2 regions of the Ornithinibacillus salinisoli genome follow, and region 2 is predicted to be linked to the other one. Evidence: a T-box and tRNA genes for the amino acid it is inferred to sense, from the RefSeq annotation. Region 2 holds a T-box; the other holds one or more tRNA genes.
What was found. A T-box is a leader RNA that pairs with one kind of tRNA and senses whether it is charged. The one in region 2 lies ahead of thrS (threonine--tRNA ligase), so its partner is inferred to be a tRNA-Thr.
Positions count from the first base shown of each region.

Region 1 (6,192 bases), on a different contig from region 2:
CGTGGAGCTGACGGATACTAATAGATCGAGGACTTAACTAACACATTTTATGATTCGTTGTCACTACTCTTATTTAGTTTTTAGGGTATAAAACCCTTACTGAAGTAAAAGCGTTACAGGAGGTTCGGGATAAATCCGTTCACGTCCTATGAACAAACAAAACGAAACGACATACGTCGTGTATGTCTGGTAGCGATAGCGAGAAGGTCACACCTGTTCCCATACCGAACACAGAAGTTAAGCTTCTCAGCGCCGATGGTAGTTGGGGCATTGCCCCTGTGAGAGTAGGACGCCGCCAGGCAAATTTTTTTATATGTATATTTATTAATAAACGTGGTAAAATACATTTGTGTTAAAAACAAGACAAACAATATCTAAATTTGATTATTCCACAGTAGCTCAGTGGTAGAGCAATCGGCTGTTAACCGATCGGTCGTAGGTTCGAGTCCTACCTGTGGAGCCATTTTTTTGTCTAAAAAAATATGCTTCCATAGCTCAGTCGGTAGAGCACCACCATGGTAAGGTGGGGGTCAGCGGTTCAAGTCCGCTTGGAAGCTCTTAACATGAAAAGGGATTGCGAATGAGGTAATCCTTTTTTTGATCTAAAAAATGATAAACTTTACTTTATAAGTCTTACAAAAAGTTTATAAAAAACAAATAGTAATAGAAAAACACCTAAACCAATAAGACAAAGATTTACATAATACGATAAACCACTCCCAAGTAAACCTAAAGGTGTATTTGCTCTTGGTGTATTAGCGAGAAATAAGTAATTCGCATTGAATATTGGATTTATTAAAAAGCCAATAAATCCTGCATAGACTAATAAATATATATAGATTTCAATTGTAATTATTAGTGAGATTCTTACATTAAAAGAGATTGTAAGAAATATACTAGCCCAAGTTAATACAATATGATGAATAAAAAATTGCCAGAAGCGAAAATGTGGAAAACCATGATGTAATTCAGGAGTTAAAACCGTCAATATCGATGGAATAATGCCAATGAAAAAAAGTAATTGAATTAATTTAATATTTTTCGAGTATAGTGCAAACATTGCTATAATCCCAGCTATACTGCATAGTTGAAATGGTAAAAACTCTCTCGGATTCCATGCTCCATTGTATATCCCCCAGACTTGATAGCTTATTTCAGAAAGGATTAGAGTACATAACAATCCCCAACGTATGAAATGTTGTGTACGGGATGATAGCCTCTTACCTAAGTTAAATAGGAGAAGAGATCCAATGACATGAATTGAAATCATAATGATATGGTTCATTTCAAATACTTCAAACGTGATATCAGTTGTTTTTCCAAACCAACTTTGCACCTAATACTCCCCCCTCCTTATTTCATTATATGTTAAAAGACGCCTACTATTAGTTTAAGTAAGCGTCTGATAGTTGATTGTTAAAAAGGATGTTATTTATCCACCGATAATATTGAAACCAGAATCAACATGTAATACTTCCCCGGTTACTCCTCGAGATAAGTCACTTATAAAGAACATCGTGGCATCTCCAACTTGATCTTGATCTACATTTCTGCGTAATGGAGCCTTCTCTTCGACAACACCCATTTTTTCATTAAATCCTGAAACTCCTTTAGCAGCAAGTGTACGAATTGGTCCAGCGGATATAGCGTTAACACGAATACCGTATTTTCCAACATCTTCTGCTAAGTACCTTACACTGGCTTCAAGTGAAGCTTTAGCTACACCCATAACATTATAATTTGGAATCACACGCTCTGCACCTAAATATGTTTGAGTGACAATACTTCCACCTTCAGTCATTAACTCTTTAGCAGCTTTAGTAACTGCAACAAGTGAATATGCACTAATTTCTTGAGACAATAAGAACCCTTCACGAGATGTATCAGCATATTCTCCTTTTAGCTCATCACGATTTGCAAAAGCGATGGCATGTACAACTCCGTGTATAACACCGACATCCTCTTTTATTTTGTCAAATGCAAGGGCGATACTTTCATCACTAGCAACATCGCAATTAACTACTAGCTTTGCTTCGATTTCGTTTTTTTCGAGAAGCTTCAATAGTTTATTATAAGAACGTTCTTGTCTATTAGTAAAAATTAAATTAGCTCCTGCATTATGTAATGATTTTGTAATTCCCCAGGCAATACTTCTTTCATTCGCTACACCCATAATTACAATATTCTTTCCCTGTAATAACCCAGACATTATTACACCTCCAAATAGTTTTCATTATCCATTATATCCTATCATCTGATTAAAGAAAAAACCAATTTTGCTAATTAACTTTTTTCATGTAATTTTTAATGGACTGTGTCAGAATATGTCTTCGAAAATCTTTTATGAAATGAACTTTTTAGTATTTTTTATTTTGTAAATATAAAAAAAAAAACACCAATAATTAAAGTTAAAAAGGTATTGATTACAATGAAATATCATCTAATAATTGTTGTAAATCAAGTCATATCAAGGTTTTTGTTAAAGGATAAACTTTTTTTAAAAAAAATAATGATTTCCTCTTTACAAAGGTGTCGAATCTGTATATAATAAAATTCGTTGGCTGAAACAAGCTAATAGGGTTTAATGAATGGCCCGTTGGTCAAGCGGTTAAGACACCGCCCTTTCACGGCGGTAACACGGGTTCGAATCCCGTACGGGTCACCAACACGGAGGATTAGCTCAGCTGGGAGAGCACCTGCCTTACAAGCAGGGGGTCGCAGGTTCGAGCCCTGCATCCTCCACCATATTTTGCCGGCCTAGCTCAACTGGTAGAGCAACTGACTTGTAATCAGTAGGTTGGGGGTTCAAGTCCTCTGGCCGGCACCATTTATGTATAAAAAAAATAACATTGATTAAACTAACTACGGAGGGGTAGCGAAGTGGCTAAACGCGGCGGACTGTAAATCCGCTCCCTCAGGGTTCGGCAGTTCGAATCTGCCCCCCTCCACCATTAGTTTGTTGGGCTATAGCCAAGCGGTAAGGCATCGGGTTTTGATCCCGTGATTCCCAGGTTCGAATCCTGGTAGCCCAGCCATTTTTTTTTTGCCTTAAATAGCTGTGAAATTGAATGTTTTATTAATATACATAGGTAAAAACTAGAGAACTCATAATTAAACGAGCCATTAGCTAGCCGCAAGCATCATCGAATACGCTGCTATGTGCAGGCTTGCGAGGAGTGCTACTTCGTGACTTACTTGCAACACGACGAGCACAGGTAGAGCAACGAGCAAAGCAACTACCGAGTAAGCTTCGAGTAACCCCGAAGCACCAATCATCTTTGAATAAGCTATAAGATGTAGGGGTCATTTGGATGAACGCACGAATAGAATAAGAACTCATAATTTAATGAGCCATTAGCTCAGTTGGTAGAGCATCTGACTTTTAATCAGAGGGTCGAAGGTTCGAATCCTTCATGGCTCACCATTTATTAACAATAATACAATTACATAAAATATCTTAAATAAAACAAGGTTGCTAACAGCATACAACCTTGTTTTATTTGCATTTTAAGCATTTTTTTAACATAATAGATAAAGTAAATTAAGTATACTATAATGTATTTGATACGATATAATTATATTAACTTTGATTTTTTAATAGATGCTATAAAGGATGGTATAATATGAATTCTTCTAGAATACCTGGTTTCTATAATAAAACTGTAGAAGAACGGAGAGAACTATTAGCGAATATTCATACGTTCTCACAAGAGGAAATAGAAAATTTGTATGCAAAAGACCCGTTACCCGTTGATACTGCAGATAAAATGATTGAAAATGTTATTGGAACCTTTCCACTTCCGTTAGGATTGGGCTTAAACTTCTTAATTAATGAGAAAGAGTATGTAGTACCAATGGCTATCGAAGAGCCATCCGTTGTGGCCTCTGCTAGTTATATTGCAAAAATTGTGCGAGAAGCTGGTGGATTTACAGCTGAAGCAACAGAACGAGTCATGATTGGGCAAATCCAAGTAGTTGGATGTCCAGATTTTCAGTTGGCAAAACAAGCACTATTAAGTGATAAACAAAAATTAATTGATATAGCAAACGCTGCGCATCCAAGTATGTTAGAAAGAGGTGGAGGAGCAGAGGATATAGAAGTACGTATATTAAATGAGGATTCCACTTCCTCCTATGGGAAAATGCTCGTTTTGCATGTCTATGTAAACACATGCGATGCAATGGGAGCGAATGTAATTAATACAATGGTAGAAGCACTTGCGCCAACAGTTGAAGAAATTACAAATGGTAAAGTATATTTACGGATATTATCCAATTATGCAGACCGTTGTTTAGCAAAAGCAAAATGTGTTATACCACCTGAATTATTGGAAAGTGGCGGTTATTCTGGAGAAGAAGTAAGAGATGGTGTTGTCCATGCATATGAATTTGCAGCATCAGATCCTTATCGTGCTGTGACACATAACAAAGGTATCATGAATGGAATTGATCCGATCGTCATTGCAACTGGTAATGATTGGCGGGCGGTAGAAGCGGGTGCCCATGCCTATGCAGCTCGGTTTGGACATTATGGTTCCATGACTACATGGTCTGTTGATAAAGAAGGAAATTTAGTTGGAGAATTAGAGCTTCCAATGTCAGTTGGAACGGTTGGGGGTTCTATCCGGGTACATCCGATTTCTAAAGTTGCGCATAGTATATTAGGTGTTGAATCAGCACAAGAGTTGGCTCAAGTAATCGTTACTGTAGGTTTAGCGCAAAACCTAGGAGCATTAAAAGCCTTAGTGACAGATGGTATCCAAAAAGGTCATATGGCATTACATTCACGCTCTGTTGCAATAGCGGCTGGAGCTACTGGGGAGATGATCGATATTATTGCAGAGAAGTTAGTAGAAGAAAAAGAAATCCGTGTTGGAAAAGCTAAAGAATTGGTGGCACAATATTCAAAATGAGTATCGAAAAATTAACAACAACAGAAAAAACAGCTATAGGAATAGCTCATAGTAAACTAATTCTGATTGGGGAACATGCAGTTGTACACGGGCAACCTGCTATCGCTATCCCTTTTCCATTAGTTGGAGTCGAATCAGTGATCGAACGAATCTCCGGTCCAATAACTTTCGATAGCACATTTTATCAGGGGGCGATGGAGTCAGCTCCTATAACCTTGGATGGAATCATTAATAGTATCGAAGCGACATTAGAGCATCTTCAATTACCAAAGAGAGATTTAATAATTCGTGTAAAGTCATCGATACCACCTGGTAAAGGGCTAGGCTCAAGTGCTTCCGTTGCCATTGCGATCATTCGATCATTATTCGCCTATGCGGATGTTAGTTATACAGAAAATGAATTGCTCCATTTTGCTAATATCGCAGAAACATTTGCACATGGCTCACCGAGTGGAATTGATACGTTAACTATCACATCGGAATCACCGGTATGGTTTGAGAAGGAAACGCCAATTCATTACATTAAGCCAGGTTCTGATTTCCACTTTATTGTTGCAGACTCAGGGAGAATTGGAGATACGCGTTCAGCGGTTGAATCAGTTGCCCATTTACTAAAAACTGCTCCAAGGCGTATCCATTCGAAAATTGAACGAATTGGTGAACTAACACATCAAGCAAAATATGCATTAGAAAAAGCTGGAAAGAACTTTTTAGGGCAAATGTTGAATGAGGCTCAAAAAGAATTAGAATCATTAGGTGTAAGTGATGCAGGTCTAAATAAATTAATACATTTTGCTCGTCAAGAAGGAGCCCTAGGTGCGAAATTAACTGGCGGTGGGAATGGTGGATGTATTATTGCATTAGCAAAAAATGAAGTTCATTCCAGACAACTCGCTGAAAAGCTTAAGAAATTTGGCGCCCATACAGTGTGGCCTTTTGTGCTAAGAAAACAAGATTAATTTAGTTAACATTGGATCGGAAGAGGAGATTTAAATGAAGGCGACGGCAAAAGCGCATACGAATATTGCTTTAATTAAGTATTGGGGAAAACGTGATGAAAAATTAATACTCCCGACTAACAATAGTCTTTCCTTAACATTGGACGGATTTTACACAAAGACTACTGTAGAATTTCGTGAGGATTTAACAGAAGATATTTTTTATTTAGATCATAAGCTTGTTACTGATGAACAGTATCACCGTGTAACAAAGTTCCTCGATTTGATACGTGAATATGCTCAAGAAAAGACATTATTTGCAGAAGTCCACTCTATTAATG
Region 1 covers NZ_JBHUMI010000005.1:132,070-138,261, reverse strand. Annotated here, with positions in the region: rRNA gene rrf (5S ribosomal RNA) at 186-301, shown strand; tRNA gene ACFSTA_RS03195 (tRNA-Asn) at 389-463, shown strand; tRNA gene ACFSTA_RS03190 (tRNA-Thr) at 485-557, shown strand; gene ACFSTA_RS03185 (YwaF family protein) at 620-1,336, opposite strand; gene fabI (enoyl-ACP reductase FabI) at 1,433-2,209, opposite strand; tRNA gene ACFSTA_RS03175 (tRNA-Glu) at 2,591-2,665, shown strand; tRNA gene ACFSTA_RS03170 (tRNA-Val) at 2,670-2,745, shown strand; tRNA gene ACFSTA_RS03165 (tRNA-Thr) at 2,752-2,827, shown strand; tRNA gene ACFSTA_RS03160 (tRNA-Tyr) at 2,867-2,951, shown strand; tRNA gene ACFSTA_RS03155 (tRNA-Gln) at 2,961-3,035, shown strand; tRNA gene ACFSTA_RS03150 (tRNA-Lys) at 3,349-3,424, shown strand; gene ACFSTA_RS03145 (hydroxymethylglutaryl-CoA reductase, degradative) at 3,624-4,913, shown strand; gene mvk (mevalonate kinase) at 4,910-5,872, shown strand; gene mvaD (diphosphomevalonate decarboxylase) at 5,907-6,192, shown strand, end outside.
Region 1: it has a tRNA-Thr gene. The T-box ahead of thrS (threonine--tRNA ligase) is inferred to sense a tRNA for this amino acid. The anticodon was not compared.

Region 2 (6,192 bases):
CTATTCCAAAGCTTATATGTACCAAAAGAAATTTTGCATGCAACGATAGATGATATTGATCGTTCTGACACTCAACGTACAGATGCAATTCTAGAACTATACGAATTTTTGGAGCAAATAGATAGAGGTCTACCACAAAAAGGTATTTATTTTTATGGACCTTTTGGGGTAGGGAAAACTTATTTCTTAGGTGCTTTAGCAAATAAATTAAAAGAATATAATATCTCATCTATGTTAATTTACATGCCTGAATTTGTAAGAGAGATTAAATCTTCATTTAAGGATGACTCCATAAATGAGAAAATAGATTACTTCAAAAAAGCAGATGTGTTAATGATTGATGATATTGGAGCAGAATCACAATCTGCTTGGTTCAGGGATGAAGTACTTGGATCAATTTTACAATACAGAATGATGGAACGCTTGCCAGTATTCTTCACATCGAATTATAGTATGGAACAACTTGAGAGTCATTTAGCTAAAACTAGTCGTGGAGATATTGATACAGTAAAAGCAGGACGAATAATTGAACGGGTGAAACAAGTAAGTAGAGAAGTACCTATTTTTGCAAATAACCGTCGTGAATAGAGAGTAAATGATAGCTAACTAATTGTTAGCTATTTTTTTACAAGGATTTATAGCAGTAACTATAGTTACTAGTTTTCATTTATTAATCATTTTTTTGTTTCCTTGTCCATATAATGTAACAGTTTGGTTTTGGATGAGGGTGATGTTGTTTGCTGGATGTTTATTTTAGTACGAATAAAGAAGTAATTAGTTTTTGTGAGCATTTATTTCGTTATAACAAAAAAATTGAACTGCATTGGAAAACACATGAAGATTGGGGGAATCATTTACAGATTGAGAATCAAGAGGTAAATAATGAGACGTTACAAGCGGTAGCTAAATCAATGGTTGACGTATTTAAGTCTCATCGTCTCTCAGCAATGATTAAAGGAGTTATTGAGGATTTTTATTATTACTCTAATTCGGATGAAATTGAGAGGATATTAGAAATTAGCCACTGGATTATTACTGGAGAGGATGATGATAGTCATCATGTAAGAAATACGAAAGAAGATCCATTACAGCTTCTATACTCTTTGTTTATAGCAAATGTTAAAAATAAATCAACGGTTCATTTTGATTCGATAGTAAATTTTCGTTTGAAGACATTTAAAGATCAAGTTGTTTATTATGTTGGATTGGCCATCGATGAATTTAAGCGGGAAGAAGATCATCAGGAATTTGTTAATATGCTTCGAGATTTTATAACGAAAAGAGAACCAAGGTATAATACAATTCATATATTACAAGGAAACCCTTTTTCTTTTTTTAAGTCTAATGGTAAACGATTTACAAAAATGGAATTACGGATGCTTATGCAACAAGAGCCACTATATATTGTTGGTCTAGATAGTGATGAGCTTAACCTTGCTCCATTAGTTGCGATGGCACCTAAAAAAGTTAAGATTTATGGGGACCATCCGTCAGAACCAAAAACATTAACTGTTATTAATGTATTTCAAGAAAGAGCCCAATTTGAACCGTATAGTAAGTTTCCTTTTCCATATTATTTAAAAAATCAATAATAAGGCTTGATTATATGTGATACAAACGCTATAATGTGATTTATATTAAATCGCATTATGTACAAGTAATGAGAAGGACATGATCATTTGATGTCTCCGTTGTACAGAGAAGGAAGTCTAGGCTGAAAGCTTCCACAACGAATCATATGATTACCACCTTTGAACTCTTCTATTGAATATCCAAGTAGATAGAAGCGTATTATCTGCGTTAAAGATCGATGAAGCCGCAATTCATTTTGCGGGAATTAGGGTGGAACCACGTGACCAAGCGCTCGTCCCTTTGCAATAGGCAAAGGGGTGGGCGTTTTTTAATTTTCTAAAAAATAATCGATATGAAAAGGAGTGTTACGAAATGGAGGAAATTTCAATAGTCTTTCCAGATGGAGCAAGTAAATCTTTTCCTAACGGTACAACTGGAGAAGAAATTGCAGCTTCTATTTCACCGGGATTAAAAAAACAAGCATTAGCAATTAAATTGGACGGAAAGCTATATGACTTACGACGTGAGCTTTCTGTTGGAGGAAAAATTGAAATAATAACGTATAAAAGCCCCGAGGGTATTGATGTTGCACGCCATTCAACTGCACATTTGATGGCACAGGCTGTTAAACGTTTGTTTAAAAATGTTAAATTTGGTGTTGGTCCGGTAATTGAAGAGGGTTTCTATTATGATATGGATCTTGAGCAATCGATTACACCAGAGGATCTACCAAAAATTGAAAAAGAAATGAAACGTATTGTTGATGAGAACTTAGAAATTGAACGAATTGAGGTTTCTCGTGAACAAGCAAAAGAAATGTTTCAGGATATTGGTGATGAGTTAAAGCTTGAATTGATTGATGCGATTCCTGAAGGGGAGCAGGTAACCATATATCAACAAGGTGAGTTTTTTGACCTTTGTCGTGGTGTTCATGTTCCATCAACAAGCAAATTAAAAGCATTTAAATTATTGAGTATTTCTGGAGCATATTGGCGTGGAGATAGTAATAATCAGCAGTTACAACGAATATATGGAACAGCGTTTGAAAAACAAGGTCAAGTGGAGGAATACTTACACTTATTAGAAGAGCGTAAAGAACGCGATCACAGGAAGCTAGGCAAAGAGCTTGATATCTTTACAGTTAATCAAAAAGTAGGTCAAGGTCTACCATTATGGTTACCAAAGGGTGCGACAATCCGTCGTCAAATCGAGCGATATATCGTTGATATAGAAGAACGCTTAGGATATGATCATGTTTATACACCCGTCTTAGCGAATGTGGATTTATACAAAACAAGTGGACACTGGGACCATTACCAAGATGACATGTTCCCTGTCATGGGTATGGATAATGAGGAATTAGTACTTCGCCCAATGAACTGTCCACACCACATGATGGTATTTAAGAATCAACTTTGGAGTTACCGTAATTTACCAGTACGTATTGCCGAACTTGGAACAATGCACCGTTATGAAATGTCGGGAGCATTAGCAGGATTACAACGTGTACGTGCAATGACATTGAATGATGCGCACATATTTGCTCGTCCAGATCAATTAAAAGATGAGTTTATCCGTGTAGTGGAACTCGTACAACGCGTGTATAAAGATTTTGGAATTGACGACTATTATTTCCGTCTTTCCTATCGTGATCCTGAGGATAAAGAGAAATATATTGATAATGATGAGATGTGGGAAAAAACGCAAAGCATCCTCAAAGAGACAATGGAAGATATGGAACTGGAATATGTGGAAGCTGAAGGAGAAGCTGCATTCTATGGTCCTAAACTTGATGTACAGGTGAAAACAGCACTTGGAAAAGATGAGACATTATCAACTGTACAAATCGATGTGCTATTGCCTGAGCGTTTTGAGTTATCATATATTGGTGAAGATGGTAAAGAACATCGTCCAGTTGTGATACATCGTGGGGTTGTTTCTACGATGGAACGATTTGTTGCCTTCTTATTAGAAGAGTATAAAGGTGCATTTCCAACTTGGTTAGCTCCTGTTCAAGCAAAAATTATTCCTGTTTCACCACAGGTTCATTTAGACTATGCAAACGAGGTAGCTGAAAAGTTAAGACTCGAAGGAGTTCGTGTTCAAGTGGATGAGCGTGATGAGAAAATTGGATATAAGATCCGTGAAGCGCAAACTGATAAAGTTCCTTTTGCATTAGTGGTAGGGGATAATGAAATTAAGGAAGATGCAGTAAACGTTAGAAGATATGGAGAGAAAGATTCAGAGACACTTGCATATGAAGTTTTCAAAAACCTAATCAAACAAGAAATCGATGAAAAAACTTTAAGGAAGAATAATTAATTACATTTTATAAGTCCCAAGCACATTGCATGCTGTAAAATGTGCTTGGGCTATTCAAACTTACTATAATATGCTATACTAGTATTCGTGAAACAAGGAATCTACTTTGCTGTTGACAGTTTATACAATACATGATACAGTATAAAAGTTGATTAAAATTAAATGATCTGAGACAAGTAGAAGCACCCGCTTCTCACCTGATCAACGCTGTGATGCAGTTGACTGGTTATAACATCTTTAAATTTTACGATTAAAGACGTGTGGGTGCATTTATGTGCCCACTTTTTATTTGGAATAAAAACACTTGTCAATGACAGATCGGTAAAGAAGGCGTAAGCGACTGTTTCGGGAGCTGAAGCTGGATTAAAAAAATTTGGAGGTGGCTGGCTATTAGCAAAGATATGAATGTAAATGAAAAGATTCGTGCGAAAGAAGTACGTCTTATCGACTCAAATGGTGATCAACTTGGAGTGAAATCACGTCAAGAAGCATTGGAAATTGCAACAACTAGAAACTTAGACTTAGTTTTGGTTGCACCAAATGCAAAACCACCAGTTTGTCGAATTATGAATTACGGTAAATACCGTTACGAGCAACAGAAGAAAGAAAAAGAAGCTCGTAAAAACCAAAAAATTATTAATGTAAAAGAAGTACGTTTTACACCAGGAATTGGCGAACACGATTTTAACACAAAATTGAAAAACGCTAGAAAATTCCTTGAAAAAGGCGACAAAGTAAAAGCGACGGTTCGTTTCCGCGGACGTGCAATTACGCATAAGGAGCTTGGAAAAGAAGTTTTAGACAGATTTTCTGAAGAAGTTAAAGATATTGCAACCATCGAATCTAAAGCAAAAATGGAAGGTCGCAATATGTTCATGATGCTTGCTCCAATAAATGAAAAACAATAATTAATGATGCTTACGAGGAGGAAATCAACATGCCAAAAATGAAAACCCATAAAGGTTCTCAAAAACGTTTTAAAAGAACTGGAACTGGAAAATTAAAACGCGCACATGCTTATACAAGCCATATGTTTGCGAATAAATCACAAAAACAAAAACGTAAATTACGTAAAGGTGCGATTGTATCTTCTGGAGATTACAAACGTATCAAAACAATGCTTCCTAAATAAGAAGCTTTAATTGAAACTAAAAAACTAACTTGGATATATACAATGGACTTGTATTAGGAGGGAATTAATATGCCACGTGTAAAAGGTGGAACAGTTACGCGCAGACGTCGTAAACGCGTATTAAAATTAGCTAAAGGTTATTATGGTTCGAAGAGAACGTTATTTAAAACAGCAAAACAACAGGTAATGAAATCAGGTCAATATGCATACCGTGACCGTAGACAGAAAAAACGTGAATTCCGTAAACTTTGGATCACACGTATTAATGCTGCTGCACGCATGCACGATCTTTCTTACAATAAATTAATGCATGGTTTAAAGCTAGCAGGAATCGAAGTTAACCGTAAAATGTTGTCAGATCTTGCTATTAATGATGAAAAAGCATTTGCTCAACTAGCTGATAAAGCTAAAACAGCACTTAAGTAAGTATTGAAAGACCAAACCGTAGTAAACTAGTCGGTTTGGTCTTTTTAACTATATATTATTAGGGAGCTACAATTATGATTGATTTAGAAATATTACTCTATTTAATAGTTGCCAATATAATTGGATTTATTTTCATGGGAATTGATAAACGCAAGGCAAAAAAAGGGGAGTGGAGATTACCCGAGCGCACCTTATGGGGTATCGCTATCTTAGGTGGTGCAATAGGATCTCTGCTAGGAATGAAAACGTTCCGACATAAAACAAAGCACCGTTCCTTTGTAATTGGCTTGCCGTTGATTATAATCTTTCAGGTAGTCTTTTTCGTTTATATAAATGTTTTCCTGTCATAATGGCTCGTCTATTGTCATATACTTGTTTAAGAAGCTAGAGGATATTCATGATCAAGCTCTAAGGGAGGCAGATTATGGAGGTATTTAGCACTTATATTTTAGCGTTTATTGAAACAGGCGGTTTATTGGCACCATTATTATTTATTAGCTTTCATTTATTAAGACCCTTATTTTTTCTTCCAGTTGTATTTATTTGTATATCGGGTGGAATTATGTTTGGTGCAGTAGCTGGTACGTTTTACTCTGTCATTGGTATTACATTATCAAGTATCATTTTTTATGGCGTTATTCGATGGATGCCGAGAACGTTTGATAGGCTTGTGCGATTAAAGCAAAAAATAATAGGAAAGCATTCGGAATTAACAACTTCGCAAGTTACATTACTACGCC
Region 2 covers NZ_JBHUMI010000016.1:104,878-111,069, forward strand. Annotated here, with positions in the region: gene dnaI (primosomal protein DnaI) at 1-588, shown strand, start outside; gene ytxC (putative sporulation protein YtxC) at 738-1,592, shown strand; T-box leader at 1,652-1,875, shown strand; gene thrS (threonine--tRNA ligase) at 1,945-3,894, shown strand; ribosomal protein L20 leader region at 4,063-4,190, shown strand; gene infC (translation initiation factor IF-3) at 4,296-4,802, shown strand; gene rpmI (50S ribosomal protein L35) at 4,832-5,026, shown strand; gene rplT (50S ribosomal protein L20) at 5,096-5,452, shown strand; gene ACFSTA_RS11130 (DUF1294 domain-containing protein) at 5,527-5,802, shown strand; gene ACFSTA_RS11135 (TVP38/TMEM64 family protein) at 5,877-6,192, shown strand, end outside.